DNA from 3 places in the Streptomyces sp. NPDC059743 genome. Region 2 is predicted to be linked to each of the others. Evidence: riboswitches for the same ligand, from Rfam matches in the RefSeq annotation. Region 2 holds a riboswitch; each other region holds the start of a gene.

Region 1 (6,027 bases), on a different contig from region 2:
ACGGGCGGACGCGTCCTGCGTATCGAGCGGCTGCGGCTGGCCAGCGGTGAGCCGATGGCCATCGAGACCACGCATCTGTCGGCCAAGCGCTTCCCCGCCCTGCGCCGCTCACTCGTCAAGTACACCTCTCTTTACACGGCGTTGGCCGAGGTGTACGACGTCCATCTCGCCGAGGCCGAGGAGACGATCGAGACCTCGCTGGCCACACCGCGCGAGGCCGGGCTGCTCGGCACGGATGTAGGTCTGCCGATGCTGATGCTCTCGCGGCACTCACTGGACGCCGCCGGCGAGCCGGTGGAGTGGGTGCGCTCGGTCTACCGCGGCGACCGCTACAAGTTCGTGGCACGGCTGAAGCGCCCGGCCCGCTGAGAAGTGGTGCACGACCGGACGTACGGTCAGGAACCGGGCCCACGGGCCCGGTTCCGCCGCGTTCACCTCCCAGTCCTTCACAGTTCCGGGCCTACCCGCCGCTGATGCCATTGCCGTAGATTTCCTGCGCACTCGTCAATGGCGATCAGTGAGGGGACAGATCCGCTGTGTCAGAAGTCCAGGAAGAGAAGCCGCCCACGACACGACCTCCGGCTCCGACGGTCACTCCCTTACGGGTGGTGATAGCGCTCTGTCTCCTCGCGCCCTTCGTGGCCCTGCTCTGGGTGAGCTCCTACGCGAAGACCGATCCGGCCTTCATCGGCATCCCGTTCTTCTACTGGTACCAGATGGCCTGGGTGCTGATCTCGACAGCGCTGACCATGATCGCCTACCAACTCTGGCAGCGTGACCAGCGCGCCCGCGGCGCCGGCAGTGCCCGCAAGGGAGGTGCGTCGCGATGACCGACGGCGTGAACGGTGTCGCGCTCACCGTCTTCATCTTCTTCTTCCTGGCCGTCACGGTCATGGGCTTCCTCGCCACCCGCTGGCGCAAGGCCGAGAACGAGCACAGCCTGGACGAATGGGGCCTCGGCGGCCGGTCGTTCGGCACCTGGGTCACCTGGTTCCTGCTCGGCGGCGACCTCTATACGGCGTACACCTTCGTGGCCGTCCCGGCGGCGATCTACGCGGCGGGCGCGGCCGGCTTCTTCGCCGTGCCGTACACCATTCTCATCTATCCGCTGATCTTCACCTTCCTGCCGCGGCTCTGGTCGGTGTCGCACAAGCACGGATACGTCACCACCTCGGACTTCGTCCGGGGACGCTTCGGTTCCAAGGGCCTCTCGCTGGCGGTCGCCGTCACCGGCATCCTCGCCACGATGCCGTATATCGCGCTCCAACTCGTGGGTATCCAGGCGGTGCTGGATGTCATGGGCGTCGGGGGCGGTGAGGGCACCCACTGGTTCATCAAGGACCTCCCGCTGCTCATCGCCTTCGGTGTGCTCGCTGCGTACACCTACTCGTCCGGACTGCGCGCGCCCGCGCTGATCGCCTTCGTCAAGGACACGCTGATCTATCTGGTGATCGTGGTGGCGATCATCTACATCCCGATCAAGCTGGGCGGCTTCGACGACATCTTCGCCAAGGCGGGCGAGGCGTTCGCACAGCCCAATGAGGTGACCGGCGCGCCGCGCGGCGCGCTCGTACCGGGCGACGCCGGGCAGTGGGGCTACGCCACGCTGGCGCTCGGTTCCGCGCTCGCGCTCTTCATGTATCCGCACTCCATCACGGCGACGCTCTCCAGCAGGAGCCGCGATGTGATCCGCCGCAACACCACGATCCTGCCGCTGTATTCGCTGATGCTGGGTCTGCTGGCGCTGCTCGGCTTCATGGCGATCGCCGCCGGCATCAAGGTCGACAACGGACAGCTCGCGATCCCGCAGCTCTTCGAGACCATGTTCCCCGACTGGTTCGCGGGCGTCGCCTTCGCCGCCATCGGTATCGGCGCGCTGGTGCCGGCCGCGATCATGTCCATCGCGGCGGCCAATCTCTTCACCCGCAATATCTACAAGGACTTCATCAAGCCGGACGCGACACCGGCGCAGGAGACCAAGGTCTCGAAAATCGTCTCGCTGCTGGTGAAGGTGGGCGCGCTGGTCTTCGTCCTCTCCATGGACAAGACGGTGGCGATCAACTTCCAGCTCCTGGGCGGGATCTGGATCCTCCAGACGATGCCGGCCCTGGTCGGCGGGCTCTTCACCCGCTGGTTCCACCGCTGGGCGCTGCTCGTGGGCTGGGGCGTCGGCATGGTGTACGGCACGGCCGCGGCGTACGGCGTCGCGAGCCCCACGCAGAAGCACTTCGGCGGCTCGTCGGCGGAGATCCCGGGACTCGGCGAGATCGGCTACATCGGCCTCACCGCGTTTGTGCTGAATGTGGTGGTGACGGTGGTGCTGACCTTCGTCATGCGGGCGCTCAAGGCGCCCGAGGGCGTGGACGAGACCAGCCCGTCCGACTACACGGCGGACGCGGGCGATTCGGACGACGTACGGGTGGAACTGCCGACGGCGACGTCGGGCGAAGCGGTGCGCTGACTTCCCAAGGTCAGGTCGCGAACGGGCCGCTGTGGCTTCGGGCCGCTGTGGCTTCGGGCCGCTGTGGCTTCGGGCCGCTGTGGCTTCCTTGCTGGTGAGGAGGCCGCGGCGGCCCGTTGTCGTACCCATGGCGCACACTCGGTTCATGGACTTCACGATCAGGGAGGCCGAGCCCGGCGAGTACGAGCGGCTCGGCGAGATCACCGCGCAAGCGTATCTGGTGGACGGGCACCTGGACTTCGGCGAGGACGACCCGTATCTGCCCACGCTGCGGGATGTGGCCACGCGTGCCGCCGAGGCGGAGGTGCTGGCCGCCGTGGACCCGGACGGCACGGTGCTGGGCGGAGTCACCTATGTCCCGGCCGGCGGGCCGTGGGCGGACATAGCGCGGGACGGCGAGACCGAGTTCCGGATGCTGGCGGTCGACCGGGCGGCCCGGGGCAGAGGCGTGGGCGAGGCGCTCGTCCGCGCCTGTGTGGCACGCGCGCAGGAGACGGAGGGCTGTATACGGATCGTCCTGTCGACGCAGCCGACCATGCGGCGGGCCCACCGGATCTATGAGCGCCTGGGCTTTGTCAGAAGCCCCGAGCGGGACTGGGAACCGCTCCCGGGACTCCCACTGCTCGCGTACGCCCTGGAACTCGACGGCGTCACCGACGGCGGTATACCCAGAGGCGACTGACCGCGCAGGACACTACATCTGGGGGGTGGCACGGCGAGCGGCCACCAGATGTATGCTCGACCTCGCTGTCGACGCAGGGGAATCCGGTGCGAATCCGGAACTGTCCCGCAACGGTGTGCTGTGGCGTGCTTTGTCATGTCCAGGAGTCCGAACACCTGCCGACGGTGCGTCCGGTTCGACCGATCCGGGCGCCGAGACGTCCGGGCCTCGCGGATGGGCCGGTGGACGCCGTGCTCCGCGCTGCCCTGGAAAGGGCCGTACGGCTGTGCGCGCCCCCGTATCCCTCGCGACAGGCCCGGAGCCGAGCGAGGGAGAGCACCACGTGACCATCGCGCCAGCCGAACCGGCTTCAGCCGCCTCCGGGACCTCCGGACCGGCGGACAGCCCCGGGCAGACGGACGGCACCAGGTCGACGGACGGCACCGGGACCGCTTTGCTGCGGACCTTGACGGAGCTGACCGCCGATCTGCCCGACACCGATCCCGGCAGAGTCGCCGCCGCCGCGCTGCGCGGCCGTAACGCCTCGTCGGACGAGGCCGAGCTGCGCGGGCTCGCCACCGAGGCGGCGGCAGGGCTGATCTCCGAGGACCCGGCGTACTCCCGGCTCGCCGCCCGGCTGCTCACCCGCGCCATCGCCGACGAGGCCGCGGGCCAGGGCGCGGTGTCGTTCTCGGCGTCGGTCGCGACCGGCCTCCGCGAGGGCCTGATCGCCGACCGTACGGCCGCGTTCGTCACGCGCCACGCCGACCGCCTCGACCGGCTGATCGATCTGGCCGCCGACGACCGCTTCGGCTACTTCGGGCTCCGTACGCTCCACAGCCGCTATCTGCTCCGCCATCCGCTGACCCGTCAGGTGATCGAGACTCCGCAGCACTTCCTGCTGCGCGTGGCGTCCGGCCTCGCCGAGGACGAGAGCGTGCGCGCGCTGGAGGAGGTCGCCGCGCTGTACCGGCTGATGAGCCGGCTGGAGTATCTGCCGTCCTCGCCGACGCTCTTCAACTCCGGCACCCGCCATCCTCAGATGTCCTCCTGCTATCTGCTGGACTCGCCGCGCGACGAGCTGGACTCCATCTACGACCGCTACCACCAGGTGGCCAGGCTCTCCAAGCACGCGGGCGGCATCGGCCTCTCGTACTCCCGTATCCGCTCGCGCGGTTCACTGATCCGCGGCACCAACGGGCACTCCAACGGCATCGTCCCGTTCCTGCGCACGCTCGACTCCTCGGTGGCCGCGGTCAACCAGGGCGGCCGGCGCAAGGGCGCGGCCTGTGTCTATCTGGAGACCTGGCACGCGGATCTGGAGGAGTTCCTCGAACTGCGCGACAACACCGGTGAGGACGCCCGGCGTACGCACAATCTGAATCTCGCGCACTGGATTCCGGACGAGTTCATGCGCCGCGTCGAGGCGGACGGCGAGTGGTCGCTCTTCTCGCCCGTCGACGTACCGGAACTGGTCGATCTCTGGGGCGACGAGTTCGACGCGGCGTACCGGGCCGCGGAGGCGGCGGGCCTGGCCCGCAGAAGCCTCCCGGCGCGGGAGCTGTACGGCAGGATGATGCGTACGCTCGCCCAGACCGGCAACGGCTGGATGACCTTCAAGGACGCCTCGAACCGTACGGCCAACCAGACCGCCGAGCCCGGCGCGGTCGTCCACTCCTCCAATCTCTGTACGGAGATCCTGGAGGTGACCGACGACGGCGAGACGGCGGTGTGCAATCTGGGCTCGGTCAACCTGGCGGCGTTCGTGCGGGAGCCGGGCGGGACCGACGGCGGGACCGACGGTGAGTCCCACAGCGGGATCGGCGCCGGGATCGACTGGGAGCGGCTCGACGAGACCGTCCGTACGGCCGTGACCTTCCTCGACCGGGTGGTGGACATCAACTACTACCCGACCGAGCAGGCCGCGAACTCGAACGCGAAATGGCGTCCGGTGGGCCTGGGCGTGATGGGCCTCCAGGACGTCTTCTTCAAGATGCGGCTGCCCTTCGACTCGCCCGAGGCCGCCGCGCTCTCCACCAGGATCGCCGAACGCATCATGCTCGCCGCGTACGAGGCGTCCTGCGACCTCGCTGAGCGCAACGGCCCGCTGCCCGCCTGGTCCCGTACGCGCGCGGCCCGTGGCGTACTGCACCCGGACCACTACGGCATCGAGCCGGCCTGGCCGGAGCGCTGGGCGGCACTGCGTGCCCGTATCGCCGCGACCGGGATGCGGAACTCCCTGCTCCTGGCGATCGCGCCGACGGCGACCATCGCCTCGATCGCCGGTGTGTACGAGTGCATCGAGCCGCAGGTCTCCAATCTCTTCAAGCGCGAGACGCTGTCGGGTGAGTTCCTCCAGGTCAACTCGTATCTGGTGGCGGATCTGAAGCGGCTGGGCGTCTGGGACGCGCGCTCGCGCGAGGCGCTGCGCGAGTCCAACGGCTCGGTGGCGGGCTTCGGCTGGATCCCGGCGGAGGTCCGCGATCTGTACCGCACGGCGTGGGAGATCCCGCAGCGCGGACTGATCGACATGGCGGCGGCGCGTACGCCGTTCCTGGACCAGAGCCAGTCGCTCAACCTGTTCCTGGAGACGCCGACCATCGGCAAGCTGAGCTCGATGTACGCGTACGCCTGGAAGAAGGGCCTCAAGACGACGTACTACCTGCGCTCGCGCCCGGCGACAAGGATCGCGCGGGCGGCGGGCCACGCTCCCGTACCCGTACCTGTACCCGTACAGGCGCCACCGCCGGACGCCGTCGCCTGCTCCCTGGAGAATCCCGAGTCCTGCGAGGCGTGCCAGTGATGACTGCCCGGACGAAGAACCTCCTGGACCCGGGCTTCGAGCTGACGCTGAGGCCCATGCGCTACCCGGACTTCTACGAGCGCTACCGCGACGCGATCAAGA
Region 2 (6,027 bases):
TCCATGCCAGTGCGTGCCCTGGACCGCGCCCACCCGGCAGCCGTCCAGCGGCCGTCCGTCCGCGTCGGAGACAAAGGCGTCGCCGCCTCGCACCTCGGCGACACCGTGATGGATCTCGTACCCGTCCACCGCCTCGCCCAGGGCCGTCCCGGACGGTCTGGCCAAGGTCTTCTCACGGGCGAACCGCACCCGTACGGGCAGCAGCCCGAGCCCGGCCACGGCGCCCGCCCGTGACTCCACCTCGTCCTCGATGTGCTCGCCGAGGATCTGATAGCCGCCGCAGATCCCGAGCACGGGACGGCCCTCGGCGGCCCGGCGCGCGAGCGCGTCGGCGAGCCCGCGCTCCCGCAGCCATGCCAGCGCCTTCACCGTGCCGCGCGTGCCGGGCACCACCACGAGATCGGCGTCGGCCAGCTCCTCGGGACGGTCCACGAACCGTACGACGACGCCCGGTTCGGCCGCGAGCGCGTCCACATCGGTGAAGTTGGACATCAGCGGTACGGCGCAGACCGCGATCCGCAGCACCTCCTCGCCGTACGGGCGGGCCACCAGGGACTCGCGCACGGCGCCGCGCAGCGAGATACGCAGTCCGTCCTCCTCGTCGATGCCCAGCCCGTGCCGCCAGGGCAGCACTCCGAGCGTCGCCCGGCCGGTCAGGCCGCGCAGCATCTCAAGACCGGGCTCCAGCAGGGACACATCGCCGCGGAACTTGTTGACGAGATAGCCCGCGATCAGCTCCTGGTCCTGCGGGCTCAGCAGCGCGGTCGTACCGAAGAACGAGGCGAAGACTCCGCCGCGGTCGATGTCGCCGACCACCACCACCGGCAGCCGCGCGGCGCGTGCGATTCCCATGTTGACGATGTCGGTACGGCGCAGATTGATCTCGGCCGGGCTGCCCGCGCCCTCGCAGATCACGGCGTCATGGGTGGCGCGCAGCTCCTCCAGACACTCCAGGACCGGGCCGAGCAGGGCCTCCCGGCGTCCGCCGCGCAGCGCGCTCCCGGAGTTCTCGGAGCTGCCGAAGAATCCCTTGGCGCTCAGCTCGCCCACCGGCCGTCCCATCAGCACCACCTGGCTGCTGCGGTCGCCGCCGGGCTTCAGCAGGACGGGATTCATCAGCGCGGTCGGCTCCACCCGGGCCGCCTGGGCCTGCATCGCCTGCGCCCGTCCGATCTCCGCGCCCTCGCGCGTCACGAACGAATTCAGCGACATGTTCTGCCCTTTGAAGGGCGCGACCTTCACTCCACGGCGTACCAGCCAACGGCAGATCCCGGCCGTGACGACGCTCTTGCCCGCGTCCGAGGTGGTCCCGGCCACCAGCAGGCCTCCGCCGCGCCCGCTCATTCGCGTCCCCTTCCGGTCTCCGCCGTACGACGGCCTGTCTCGGCCGTACGGCGGCGTATCGCGCCGTACGCGAACCGGCCGGCGACACAGACCGCGAGGGCGTATCCGCTCACCCGGCGCGACAGCCGTACGGCCCGTTCGATGTCCGCCGTCTCCACGGGCCGCCCTTCGCCGTTCAGTACGGGCCGGTGCTCCACCCGTCCGCCGTACGTGAGCGTCCCGCCGAGCCGTACGCCCAGCGCGCCCGCGAACGACGCCTCCACCGGGCCCGCGTTGGGACTCGGATGCTTCCGCGCGTCCTGCCGTACCGCCCGCAGGGCCGCGCGCGGATCGTCGCCCGCCACCGCCGCCAGCGCGGCGGTCAGCCGGGCTCCGGGCCAGCCGGCCAGATCGTCCAGCCGGGCCGACGCCCAGCCGAATCTGCGGTAGCGGGCGGACTTGTGACCCACCATCGCGTCCAGGGTGTTCACGGCCCGGAATCCCACGAGACCGGGCACGCCCGCGATCGCTCCCCACACCAGCGCGCCGACGACGGCGTCCGAGGTGTTCTCGGCGACGGACTCCACGACGGCACGGGCGAGCTGCTGTCCGTCCAGCGCCTGCGGATCGCGCCCGCACAGCCGTGGCAGCCGCTCCCTGGCCAGCTCAATGTCTCCGGCGGTGAGCGCGGCGCCGATGGCGCGTGCCTCCCGGCCGAGCGAGGTGCCGCCGACGACGGACCAGGTGGCCAGAGCGGTCAGTGCGACGGAAGCGGCACGGCTTTCCCGTACGGCACGTACGCCCGGAACGGCCCGCGTGGCCCGTACGCCCTGCGCGACCCGTACGGTCCGCGTGATCCGTACCGCCTGTGTACTGCGGGCGGCGACGACCGCGAGGCCGACGGCGCCTCCGGCGCATACCAGCGTGTGCAGCGCGCCCCAGCCGCGGTGGTCGTGCCACAGCGCCCGCTCGACGGCGCCCGCCGCCCGGCCGAACGCGGCCACCGGATGCCCTCGGCGCGGATCGGCGAACACCCGGTCGCCCAGCAGTCCCAGGGCCGCGCCGTACGCGAAGATCCGTCCGGCGGCCGAACCGCCGCCGCGCACGACGGCCGAACCGCTGCCAGGCATGGCGAAATGTCCTCACTCAGGGTCCGCGCCCCGGCTCGACGTGGTGCGGCGGCGAGAGTTCCTGGCTCCCGGGAGACAACTCCCGGTGACAGTGGCGGGACCGCGCCGGATTCGCACCGGCTTCCTCTTCTGCCGCCGTAATGGCCCCGGCAGTCCACCACGCCCGCGAACACCCGTCAACTCATCGCTGACCTGCGACGGGACAGGGTGAGGCGTGCGTCACGCGACGATCAGCCAGATCCCGTACGCCACGGCCGCCGCGCACAGGGCGAAGCAGGCGTACGCGCCCGTGCGCGCCAGAGCCGCCGGGCCCGTAACGCCGCCCTGCCCGCCGGCGGACTCCTGCTTGGCGAGACCGACGACGCCCAGGGTGAACAAGCCCACCAGGGCGACGGTCACCACGAGGCTGACTCCGAAGACGGAACCCAGCGCTGCCCAGTCGATGTTCATACGTTCGCTCGCTCTTCCTTGAGACCGTGGCGGTTCGGGCGGTGGGTGATTCAGACCGTGGCGGTTCGGGCCGGCTCACCGGCGCTGCCCGGTGGGGACGGAATGGTGGTCGACAGATCCTGCGTCGCACCGGCCGTGATGCCGTTGGCCAGGACACCGGCGGGCTCTCCACCCGGGAATCCGGCCTCGTCGGCGTCGGTGACATTGGTGTGGTCGACCGGGCGGCGGCGCGAGGCGAGCCAGATCGCGCCGGAGCACGCGAGGAGCAGCGCGGCGACCACCGCGACGCCCCAACTGCCCTGGCCGGTCAGGAACTCCGCGCAGGCCGCGACCAGACCCGCGGCGGGCAGCGTCAGTCCCCAGGCGATGAACATCCGCGTGGCGGTCGACCAGCGGACCACACCGCCCTTACGGCCGAGTCCCGCGCCCATCACGGCGCCGGAGCAGGACTGGGTGGTGGAGAGCGAGAAACCGAGGTGCGAGGAGGCCAGGATGACGGTCGCGGCACTGGTCTGGGCGGCGAAGCCCTGCTGCGGCCTCAGCTCGGTGAGCCCGGTGCCCATGGTGCGGATGATCCGCCAGCCACCGAGATAGGTGCCGAGCGCGATCGCCGTGCCCGCCGAGACGATGACCCACAGCGGCGGATTGGAGCCGGGCGCGAGGACACCGCCGGTGACGAGCGCGAGCGTGATGACGCCCATGGTCTTCTGCGCGTCATTGGTGCCGTGCGCCAGGGAGACCAGACCGGCGGAGGCGATCTGTCCCGCGCGGTAGCCCTTGGCGGTGGCCTTGTCGTCCGTACGGCGGCCGATACGGTACGTCAGTCCGGTGGCCAGCAGCGCCGCGAGACCGGCGACGACCGGCGCGGCGAGCGCCGGGATCAGCACCTTGGTGATGACAACACCGCCGTTGACTCCGGAGGTGCCGACGGACATCAGCGTGGCGCCGATCAGTCCGCCGAAGAGGGCGTGGGAGGAGCTCGACGGCAGACCGACCAGCCAGGTGAGCAGATTCCAGAGGATGGCGCCGACGAGCGCCGCGAAGATCACTTCGGTCCGGATGCCGTTCTCGTTGATCAGCCCGCCGGAGATCGTTCTGGCGACCTCCACGGAGAGGAACGCGCCGGCCAGATTCAGCACGGCGGACATGGCCACCGCGGTCTTGGGCTTCAGGGCGCCGGTCGAGATGGTCGTCGCCATCGCGTTGGCGGTGTCATGGAAACCGTTTGTGAAATCGAACACGAGCGCCGTCACGATCACGATCGCGAGCAGCAGTGTGAGGTGTTCCATTTACCCAGGCAATCGTTCGACGTAGGGGGCCTCGGTGAACGTAGGGAGTCATGGTGAACGGGAGATGAACTGAACAGGTATTCGTGGTGTCTCGAACTGACGCCGCGTGATTCTGTTCGGATGATCCGGAGAACAGGCGTACGGGCCGCCGGGCACTCCTGGCAGGATCACGGTATGACCGATCAGGAGAATCAGGACGCGATCGACCGGGCCTGGCGGGACCTGGTGAACACCGCCCGCAGAACGGCTTCCGAGGGACTGGTCGTCGGCACCTCGGGCAATGTCTCGGTACGGGCCGGCGGACTCGTTCTGGTCACGCCGAGTGGAATTCCGTATGAACAGCTCGGTCCCGAGGACGCCATCGGCGTCGACCTGGACGGCCGGCAGGTCCTCGGCGAGTTCACTCCCACGAGTGAGCTGCCACTGCATCTCGCGGTGTACCGGCACACCTCGGCGTCGGCCGTGGTCCACACGCACGCCGTGCACGCCACCGCCGTCTCCACGCTCGTACCGGAACTGCCGCTGATCCACTACATGTCGGCGGCGTTCGGCGGACCCGTCCGGGTCGCTCCGTACGCGCTGTACGGGACGGACGAACTGGCGGCGGGCATGCTCGACGCCCTGCGCGACCGCACGGGCTGTCTGCTCCAGAACCATGGCACGGTGACCTACGGCGCCACGCTCGCCCAGGCCTATGACCGCACGGCCCAGTTGGAGTGGATGTCCCGTCTCTGGCTCACCGCCAGCGCGGTGCCGGGCCGTACGCCCTCGCTGCTCTCCGAGGCGCAGCTCCGGGAGGCCGGAGAGAAACTGAAGGGCTACGGGCAGCGGCCCTGACGGAACCGGCCGCGGTCCGGCCCTGTGTCGACCTCTGCATCGCGCCGTACCCCGCACTCTCCGCGTACCCCGACGGACCGCGCCCGGTGGCCGGGCCCGGCGGCGCTGACGACACTGGGACCGTGCGTCCCGCCACAGCGACGGCAGCGGCCGTCTCCACCGTGATCGGCGTCGGCGCGGCTGCGGTCGCGGCCGGCCGGCTCGCCGGTGACGCCGCGCTCAGAGCGTCGCCCGGGCGGCCTCTGCCCGGCGATCCGAGGCTCACCGTGCACGCCACGGCCGCAGGACAGATCACCTTGACACGCTGTCTCGCCTCCCTGCGCCCGGGCGTGTACGGGATCGAGGGCCGAGGTCTCCACGCGGTGGTCGGACCGGTCCTGGAGGGCGTGCGGCATCCGCCCGACACCGTCGTACGGAGACTGGAGCGCGTCGGCCACGGCACGCTCGTCCCGGGCATGCGCGTACGCCTCACTCCGGAGGTCCACACCGGCGATCCGGCCACCGCTCTCGGCATCGACCACCGGGAGGAGCGGATCCCGGGCGAACTCGGTTTTCTGCCCGCCTGGTTCGTGCCGGGCGCGCGGGACACCTGGGTGATCACCGTGCACGGTCTCGGCACCACCCGTGAGCATCCGCTGAACGTCCTGGAGCTGCTGGCCGGGCTCCAGGTCGCCGTGCTCGATCTCGCCTACCGCGGCGATCCGGGCGCTCCACGCTCCCCGGACGGCCTCGGTCATCTCGGCGACTCCGAGTGGCGCGACCTCGACGCGGCGATCCGGTACGCCGTCCGCTACGGCGCGGAGCGCGTGATCCTTTACGGCTGGTCCACCGGCGCCACGATGGCCCTGCACGCCGCCGCCAACTCCGCGCACAGCGAGCGGATCTCCGGGCTGGTGCTCGACTCGCCCGTACTGGACTGGGAGGCCACCCTGAAGGCCCTCGCCACCGCCCGCCGTACTCCCGGCCCGCTGCTGCCGCTCGCCGTCCGGGCGGCCCAG
Region 3 (6,027 bases), on a different contig from region 2:
GCTCCAGGAGTCGCTCGTCGAAACGCTGATGCCCTGAGGGCCCGATGCCTTGAGGGCCCTGATGCCTTGAGGGGCTGCCGCCCGTTCCTCCGTCCGGGTGATGTGACACCGAGGAACCGGCCCGCCCGGATCTTCCGGGCCCGCGGCGCCGGGATGTCATACGGCGGTCCCCGTCCGGCCCTCTTCCGTACGCTCAACTGACGCTCAATTCGGCATAACGATCACGTCACCGCTCCGGCGACCTTTGCGGTTCGCGGCCTGATTCCTCCACTTCTTCCTGTGGGCTGTGCCACAGAACCGTCCGCCGGTGACCCCTGTCGCCGTGATAAATCTTCACGGCCCCCCGGGGACTCCACCCCTGTCCCCGGGGGTGCCTTCGCCGGCCGACCGCCGGCGGCACTCCATCCGTATCCGGGGGGATCACGAACCGGTCCGCGGCCGACGTCCGGCGCTGATCGGTATGGAGAAAGGGCGCACGACATGACCTCTGCCCAGGTCGACAAGGAATACGGCGGTGACCACGCCACGGCAGGACCCACCGGAGACGGCCCGGCCGAAGAGGGCTACGAACGGGGACTCGGCAGCCGCCAGGTCCAGATGATCGCCATCGGCGGCGCGATCGGTGTCGGACTCTTCATGGGCGCCGGAGCCAATATCGCCAAGGCGGGCCCCAGCATCATCCTCATGTACGCCCTCGCCGGCGTCGTGATCTTCTTCATCATGCGGGCGCTCGGCGAACTGCTGCTCTACCGGCCGGTCTCGGGCTCCTTCGCGGAGTACGCCCGTGAGTTCCTCGGCCCGTTCTTCGGCTTCGCCACCGGCTGGACGTACTGGCTGATGTGGGTCGTCACCGGGATGGCGGAGCTGACCGCCGCCGCGATCTACATCCACTTCTGGTTCCCGCAGATCCCTCAGTGGGTCAGCGCGCTGGTCTTCCTGGTGGTCCTCTTCGGCGTCAATCTGATCTCGGTGAAGATCTTCGGCGAGGTCGAGTTCTGGTTCTCGATGATCAAGGTCACCGCGATCATCGGCATGATCGTCATCGGTCTGGGCGTCCTCACCATCGGCTTCTCGGACGCCGGTGAGACCGCCGCCGCCTCCAACCTCTGGGCACATGACGGGATCTTCCCGAACGGCATCGGCTCCAGCCTGATGACTCTTCAGGGCGTGATGTTCGCCTATCTCGCCGTCGAGCTGGTCGGTGTGACCGCGGGCGAGTCCGAGAATCCCGAGAAGACGCTGCCCAAGGCCATCAACACACTGCCCTGGCGCATCATCGTCTTCTATGTCGGCGCGCTCTCCGTCATCCTCGCCGTCGTCAAGTGGACCGAGTTCTCCGCGGGCAACAGCCCGTTCGTGCACGCCTTCGAGAAGATGGGCATCCCGCTCGCGGCCGGCATCGTCAACTTCGTCGTACTGACCGCCGCGCTCTCCTCCTGCAACTCCGGGATGTACTCCACCGGCCGGATGCTGCGCGACCTCGCCGCCAACAGCGAGGCGCCCACGGTCTTCGGCAGGCTCAACTCCCGTAAGACGCCGGCCCTCGGCATCACCGTCTCCGCCGTGCTGATGGGCATCGGTGTGGTCCTCAACTATGTCGTCCCGGAGAAGGCCTTCGGCTATGTGACCTCCGTGGCCACCGCGGCCGGCATCTGGACCTGGATGATGATTCTGGCCAGCCATATCCGCTACCGCCGCGGTGTGGAGGCGGGCCGGCTGCCGGCCTCGTCCTTCCCGGCGCCGGGCGGCGCGCTCTTCAGCTGGGTCGCGGTGGCCTTCCTGGCGCTCGTCACCTGTCTGATCGCGTACGACAAGGACGCGCGGGTCTGTCTGTATGTGGCGGCGGTCTGGGCGGTGGGCCTGGCGGCCGGCTGGCAGTTCCTGAAGCGGCGCGACCCGGCGATCGCGGAGCGCGCCCAGCGGGAGTACGCCTCGGCGGCGGACTGACCGTACAAGCCTGACCGTACGGTTCGGCTCGTGCGCGTACGGGCCCGTATACCGCGGCCGTACGTCTGTCGGCCCTCGGATTCACTGATCCGAGGGCCTTCGTGGCCCGTCGGCACCGGCCCGTCTCCGGTCCGGCGCGGCCGTTTATATTCTCCTCATGCTCACCATCACCCAGGCCCTGCACGACCAGATCGTCGCGCACGCGCGAGCCGACCATCCCGACGAGGCCTGCGGAGTGGTCGCGGGCCCGGCGGGCAGCGGACGGGCCGAGCGGTTCATTCCCATGCTCAACGCAGCACGCTCGCCCACCTTCTACGAGTTCGACTCGGCGGATCTGCTCAAGCTCTACCGCGAGATGGACGACCGCGACGAGGAGCCGGTGATCATCTACCACTCGCACACCGCGACCGAGGCCTATCCGTCCCGTACGGACATCACCTACGCCAATGAGCCCGGCGCCCACTATGTGCTGGTCTCGACGGCGGACACGGACGACACGGGCCCGTTCCAGTTCCGCTCGTACCGGATCGTCGACGGCGAGGTCACCGAGGAGCCCGTCGAGATCGTCTGAGAGACTCACGGCTGAACCAGGGCGGCAGGACCCAGGAAGCCGGTGCGAAACCGGCGCGGTCCCGCCACTGTGACCAAGCTCCGCTTGGCAGCCAGGAACTGACCTGCCGCCCTTCTCCCACCAGCCAGGGGACGCGGAAATCCCCCGGAGGAGGCCCAGCCGTGTCTGTTCCGTCCCGGCGCCGCCGTGCGCTCACGCCCGCCGTCATATCCGCCGCCGCGATCGCCGTACTGCTCCCGCTCGCCGCCTGTGGCACCACCACGGACGCCGCCGAGCCGGCGGACGGCGGGCCCGCCGCGAAGGCCGCGCCCGGCTTTCCGTACACCGTCACCAACTGCGGTGTGACGACCACCTACCAGGCGCCGCCGAAGCGTGTGGTCACCATGAACCAGCACGTCACCGAGGTCATGCTCGCGCTCGGCCTGGAGAAGTCCCTGGTCGGCACCGCCTATCTGGACGACCGGATCCTGCCCGCCTACGAGAAGGCGTACAAGAGCGTCCCGGTCCTCGCCGAGGAGTATCCGTCCAAGGAGAGACTGCTCGCGGCGAATCCCGACTTCGTCTACGGCGGATACGCCAGCGCCTTCGACGCCAAGGACGGCCGCAGCCGCGACGATCTCAAGGCGGCCGGTATCAACACCCGGCTCAATCTGGAGAACTGCGCGGACGGCACGACCTCGATGGACGACGTCTACCGGGAGGTCGAGGAGACCGGCCGCACCTTCGGCGTCCAGGACCGCGCCGAGCAGTGGATCGCGGACGCACGCACCACCGTCGCGTCCACCGCCGACGAGCTGAAGGGCGTCGCACCGCTCTCCGTCTTCGTCTACGACAGCGGCGACAAGACCGCTTTCACCGCGGGCGGCAAGGGCATCGGCAATGAGCTGATCGAGCTGGCCGGCGGGCGCAATGTCTTCGCCGACCTCGACAAGTCCTTCGGCGACGCCACCTGGGAACAGGTCGTCGCGCGCGAGCCCGAGGTCATCGTCATCTACGACTACGGCGCCACCACCGTCGCACAGAAGAAGAAGCGCCTGCTGGAGGACCCGGTCCTCAAGGACATACCGGCCATCAGGAACCAGCGGTTCGCCGTCATGCCGCTCTCGGACGTGGTCCTCGGCGTACGGGCACCGGCCGCCGTCGAACGCCTCGCGGCCCAGCTCCATCCCGAGTCCGTGAAGTAAGCGCCGCCATGACACGCGCCACCGCGCCCGCCCGTGCCCACGGGCGGCTCCGCCGCACCCTGGTGCTCGGCTCCCTGGCCGCCGCGCTCGCCGTCGCCGTCGTCGCGGGCCTCGCACTCGGCTCCGTACGGATCCCGCCCGGTCAGGTGATCACGATCCTGACCGGCCGCGCGGAGCCCGGCCCGTTCCGCACCATCGTGCTCGACGTACGGCTGCCGAGAGTGCTGCTCGGTGTGATCGTCGGCGCCGGGCTCGCCGTCGTCGGCGCCGTCCTCCAGGCGCTCGTACGCAACCGGCTCGCCGATCCGTTTCTGCTCGGCATCTCCTCCGGCGCCTCCACCGGCGCCGTGCTGGTGCTGGTCCTCGGCATCGGCGGCGGAGTGACCACCACCGTCGCGATGCCGGCCGCCGCCTTCGCCGGCGCGCTCCTCGCGCTGGCGCTGGTGTACGGGCTGGCCCGGCGCGGCTCCACGATGACCGGCGGCGGGCTCGTGCTCGCGGGCGTCGCCGTCTCGTACATCCTCTCCGCGCTCACCACCCTCATCCTGGTCGTCTCCGCCAGGCCCGAGCACTTCCAGGAGGCGCTGTACTGGTCGCTGGGCGGCCTCGGCAGCGCCCGCTGGGCCACGCTCGTACCGCCCGCCGTCGCGCTCACCGCCGGGACCGCCCTGCTCATGGCGCTGGCCAGACCGCTCGATCTGCTGCTGGCGGGCGAGGAGGGCGCGACCGTGCTCGGTCTCGACACCTCGCGCTTCCGCGCCGCGGTCTTCGTCCTCGCCTCCCTGGTCACGGCCGTGATGGTGGCCGCGAGCGGCGCGGTCGGCTTCATCGGGCTGCTGGCGCCGCACGCCGCCCGGATGGCCGTCGGCGCCGGTCACCGGGCGCTGCTGCCCGTCGCGGCGCTGGGCGGAGCGGTCGTCCTGGTCGTCGCCGATCTCGCGGCCCGTACCGTCGCCGCGCCGCAGGACATCCCGGTCGGTGTGCTCACCGCGCTCACCGGCGGGCCGCTGTTCCTGTGGCTGATGCGCCGCCGCCCGGAAGGAGCGCCCGTATGAGCGCCTCCACTGGTGCCCCCGCAGGCGCCTTCGCAGGTGCCGCGAGCGCCTCGGAGCGGACGTCCGTACCCGCCGCCGAGCTGCGCGTCGAAGGGCTGTCGTACGAGACCGGCGGACGGCTGCTCGTCGACCGCGCCGAGCTCACCGCCGCGCCGGGCGAGACCGTCGGACTCGTCGGCCCCAACGGCAGCGGCAAGACCACCCTGCTCCGCTGTGTGTACGGCACGCTCCGGCCCACGGCCGGACACGCCCTCCTCGACGGCGACGATCTGCACACCATGACCGCCAAGGCGCGGGCCCGCCGCGTCGCCGCCGTGCCGCAGGACGGCCGGCTCGACTTCGAGCTGACCGTCCGTGAAGTCGTCGCCATGGGCCGCTCGCCGCACAAACGCTTCTGGGAGGCCGACACCGCCGCCGACACCGCGCTCACCGACACGGCCCTCGGCCAGGTCGGGATCGCCGCCCTCGCGGACCGGGCCTTTCCCTCGCTCTCCGGCGGCGAACGGCAGCGCGCGCTCATCGCCCGCGCGCTCCTCCAGCGCCCGGCCCTGCTCGTACTCGACGAACCGACCAACCATCTCGACATCCGCCACCAGCTCGATGTCCTCACGCTGATCAGAGCCTCGGGCACGACCAATCTGCTCGCCCTGCACGATCTGAACCTCGCCGCGTACTACTGCGACCGTATCCATGTGCTCCAGCACGGCCGGATCGTCGCCTCCGGAACACCGCGCTCCGTACTGACTCCCGAGCTGCTCGCGACGGTCTACGGAGTGACCGCCGAGGTCACCACCCATCCGGTCACCGGCGCTCCGACCATCGTCTATCTCCCGCCGTCCGCCTGACGAACGCCGAACGTCCGCCATACGAGAACGCATACCGGGACGCGGACCGGGAATCGATACGATGAACCCATGGTTTTCACCGACGTGAGCGACAAGACGCCGAGCACCCCGCTGCTCGTGGCGCGGCTGCACGTCGACCTGTGCCGCCTCGCCAGTGCCATCTGTCCCGACAGCGCCGCCGGCTGAGCGACCAGCCACAGCCCCCGGGCGCTCCTCACCGTACCCGCCGTCCTCCGCACAACCCCCTCGCGCGGGGGCCCGAGCCGCGCGCCCGTCACGCCATCTCCCGACAGGAGCCCATGCCATGGCCATCGAGGTCCGCATCCCGACCATCCTCCGCACTTACACCGACGGCGCGAAGGCCGTCGAGGGCAGCGGCGACACGCTCTCCGAGCTGTTCGCCGACCTCGAGACCCGGCACGCCG

The links. A riboswitch is a leader RNA that binds a small molecule or an ion and turns the genes downstream of it on or off. The one in region 2 is predicted to bind cobalamin.
Region 1: linked by a shared signal. The riboswitch ahead of ACFV6H_RS00340 (ribonucleoside-diphosphate reductase subunit alpha) and the one ahead of ACFV6H_RS14295 (cobalamin biosynthesis protein) in region 2 are both predicted to bind cobalamin.
Region 3: linked by a shared signal. The riboswitch ahead of ACFV6H_RS30165 (ABC transporter substrate-binding protein) and the one ahead of ACFV6H_RS14295 (cobalamin biosynthesis protein) in region 2 are both predicted to bind cobalamin.

Annotation. Positions count from the first base shown of each region.
Region 1 covers NZ_JBHWGS010000001.1:72,509-78,535, reverse strand. The annotation lists gene ACFV6H_RS00360 (GntR family transcriptional regulator) at 1-369, shown strand, start outside; gene ACFV6H_RS00355 (DUF3311 domain-containing protein) at 537-830, shown strand; gene mctP (monocarboxylate uptake permease MctP) at 827-2,461, shown strand; gene ACFV6H_RS00345 (GNAT family N-acetyltransferase) at 2,607-3,143, shown strand; cobalamin riboswitch at 3,179-3,321, shown strand; gene ACFV6H_RS00340 (ribonucleoside-diphosphate reductase subunit alpha) at 3,466-5,925, shown strand; gene ACFV6H_RS00335 (ribonucleotide-diphosphate reductase subunit beta) at 5,925-6,027, shown strand, end outside.
Region 2 covers NZ_JBHWGS010000006.1:391,753-397,779, forward strand. The annotation lists gene ACFV6H_RS14290 (cobyric acid synthase) at 1-1,344, opposite strand, end outside; gene ACFV6H_RS14295 (cobalamin biosynthesis protein) at 1,341-2,453, opposite strand; cobalamin riboswitch at 2,486-2,627, opposite strand; gene ACFV6H_RS14300 (hypothetical protein) at 2,673-2,903, opposite strand; gene ACFV6H_RS14305 (anion permease) at 2,954-4,192, opposite strand; gene ACFV6H_RS14310 (class II aldolase/adducin family protein) at 4,367-5,029, shown strand; gene ACFV6H_RS14315 (alpha/beta hydrolase) at 5,152-6,027, shown strand, end outside.
Region 3 covers NZ_JBHWGS010000019.1:112,726-118,752, forward strand. The annotation lists gene ACFV6H_RS30150 (DUF2017 domain-containing protein) at 1-37, shown strand, start outside; gene ACFV6H_RS30155 (amino acid permease) at 481-1,947, shown strand; gene ACFV6H_RS30160 (Mov34/MPN/PAD-1 family protein) at 2,105-2,518, shown strand; cobalamin riboswitch at 2,520-2,640, shown strand; gene ACFV6H_RS30165 (ABC transporter substrate-binding protein) at 2,680-3,702, shown strand; gene ACFV6H_RS30170 (FecCD family ABC transporter permease) at 3,711-4,757, shown strand; gene ACFV6H_RS30175 (ABC transporter ATP-binding protein) at 4,754-5,602, shown strand; gene ACFV6H_RS30180 (putative leader peptide) at 5,672-5,788, shown strand; gene ACFV6H_RS30185 (MoaD/ThiS family protein) at 5,907-6,027, shown strand, end outside.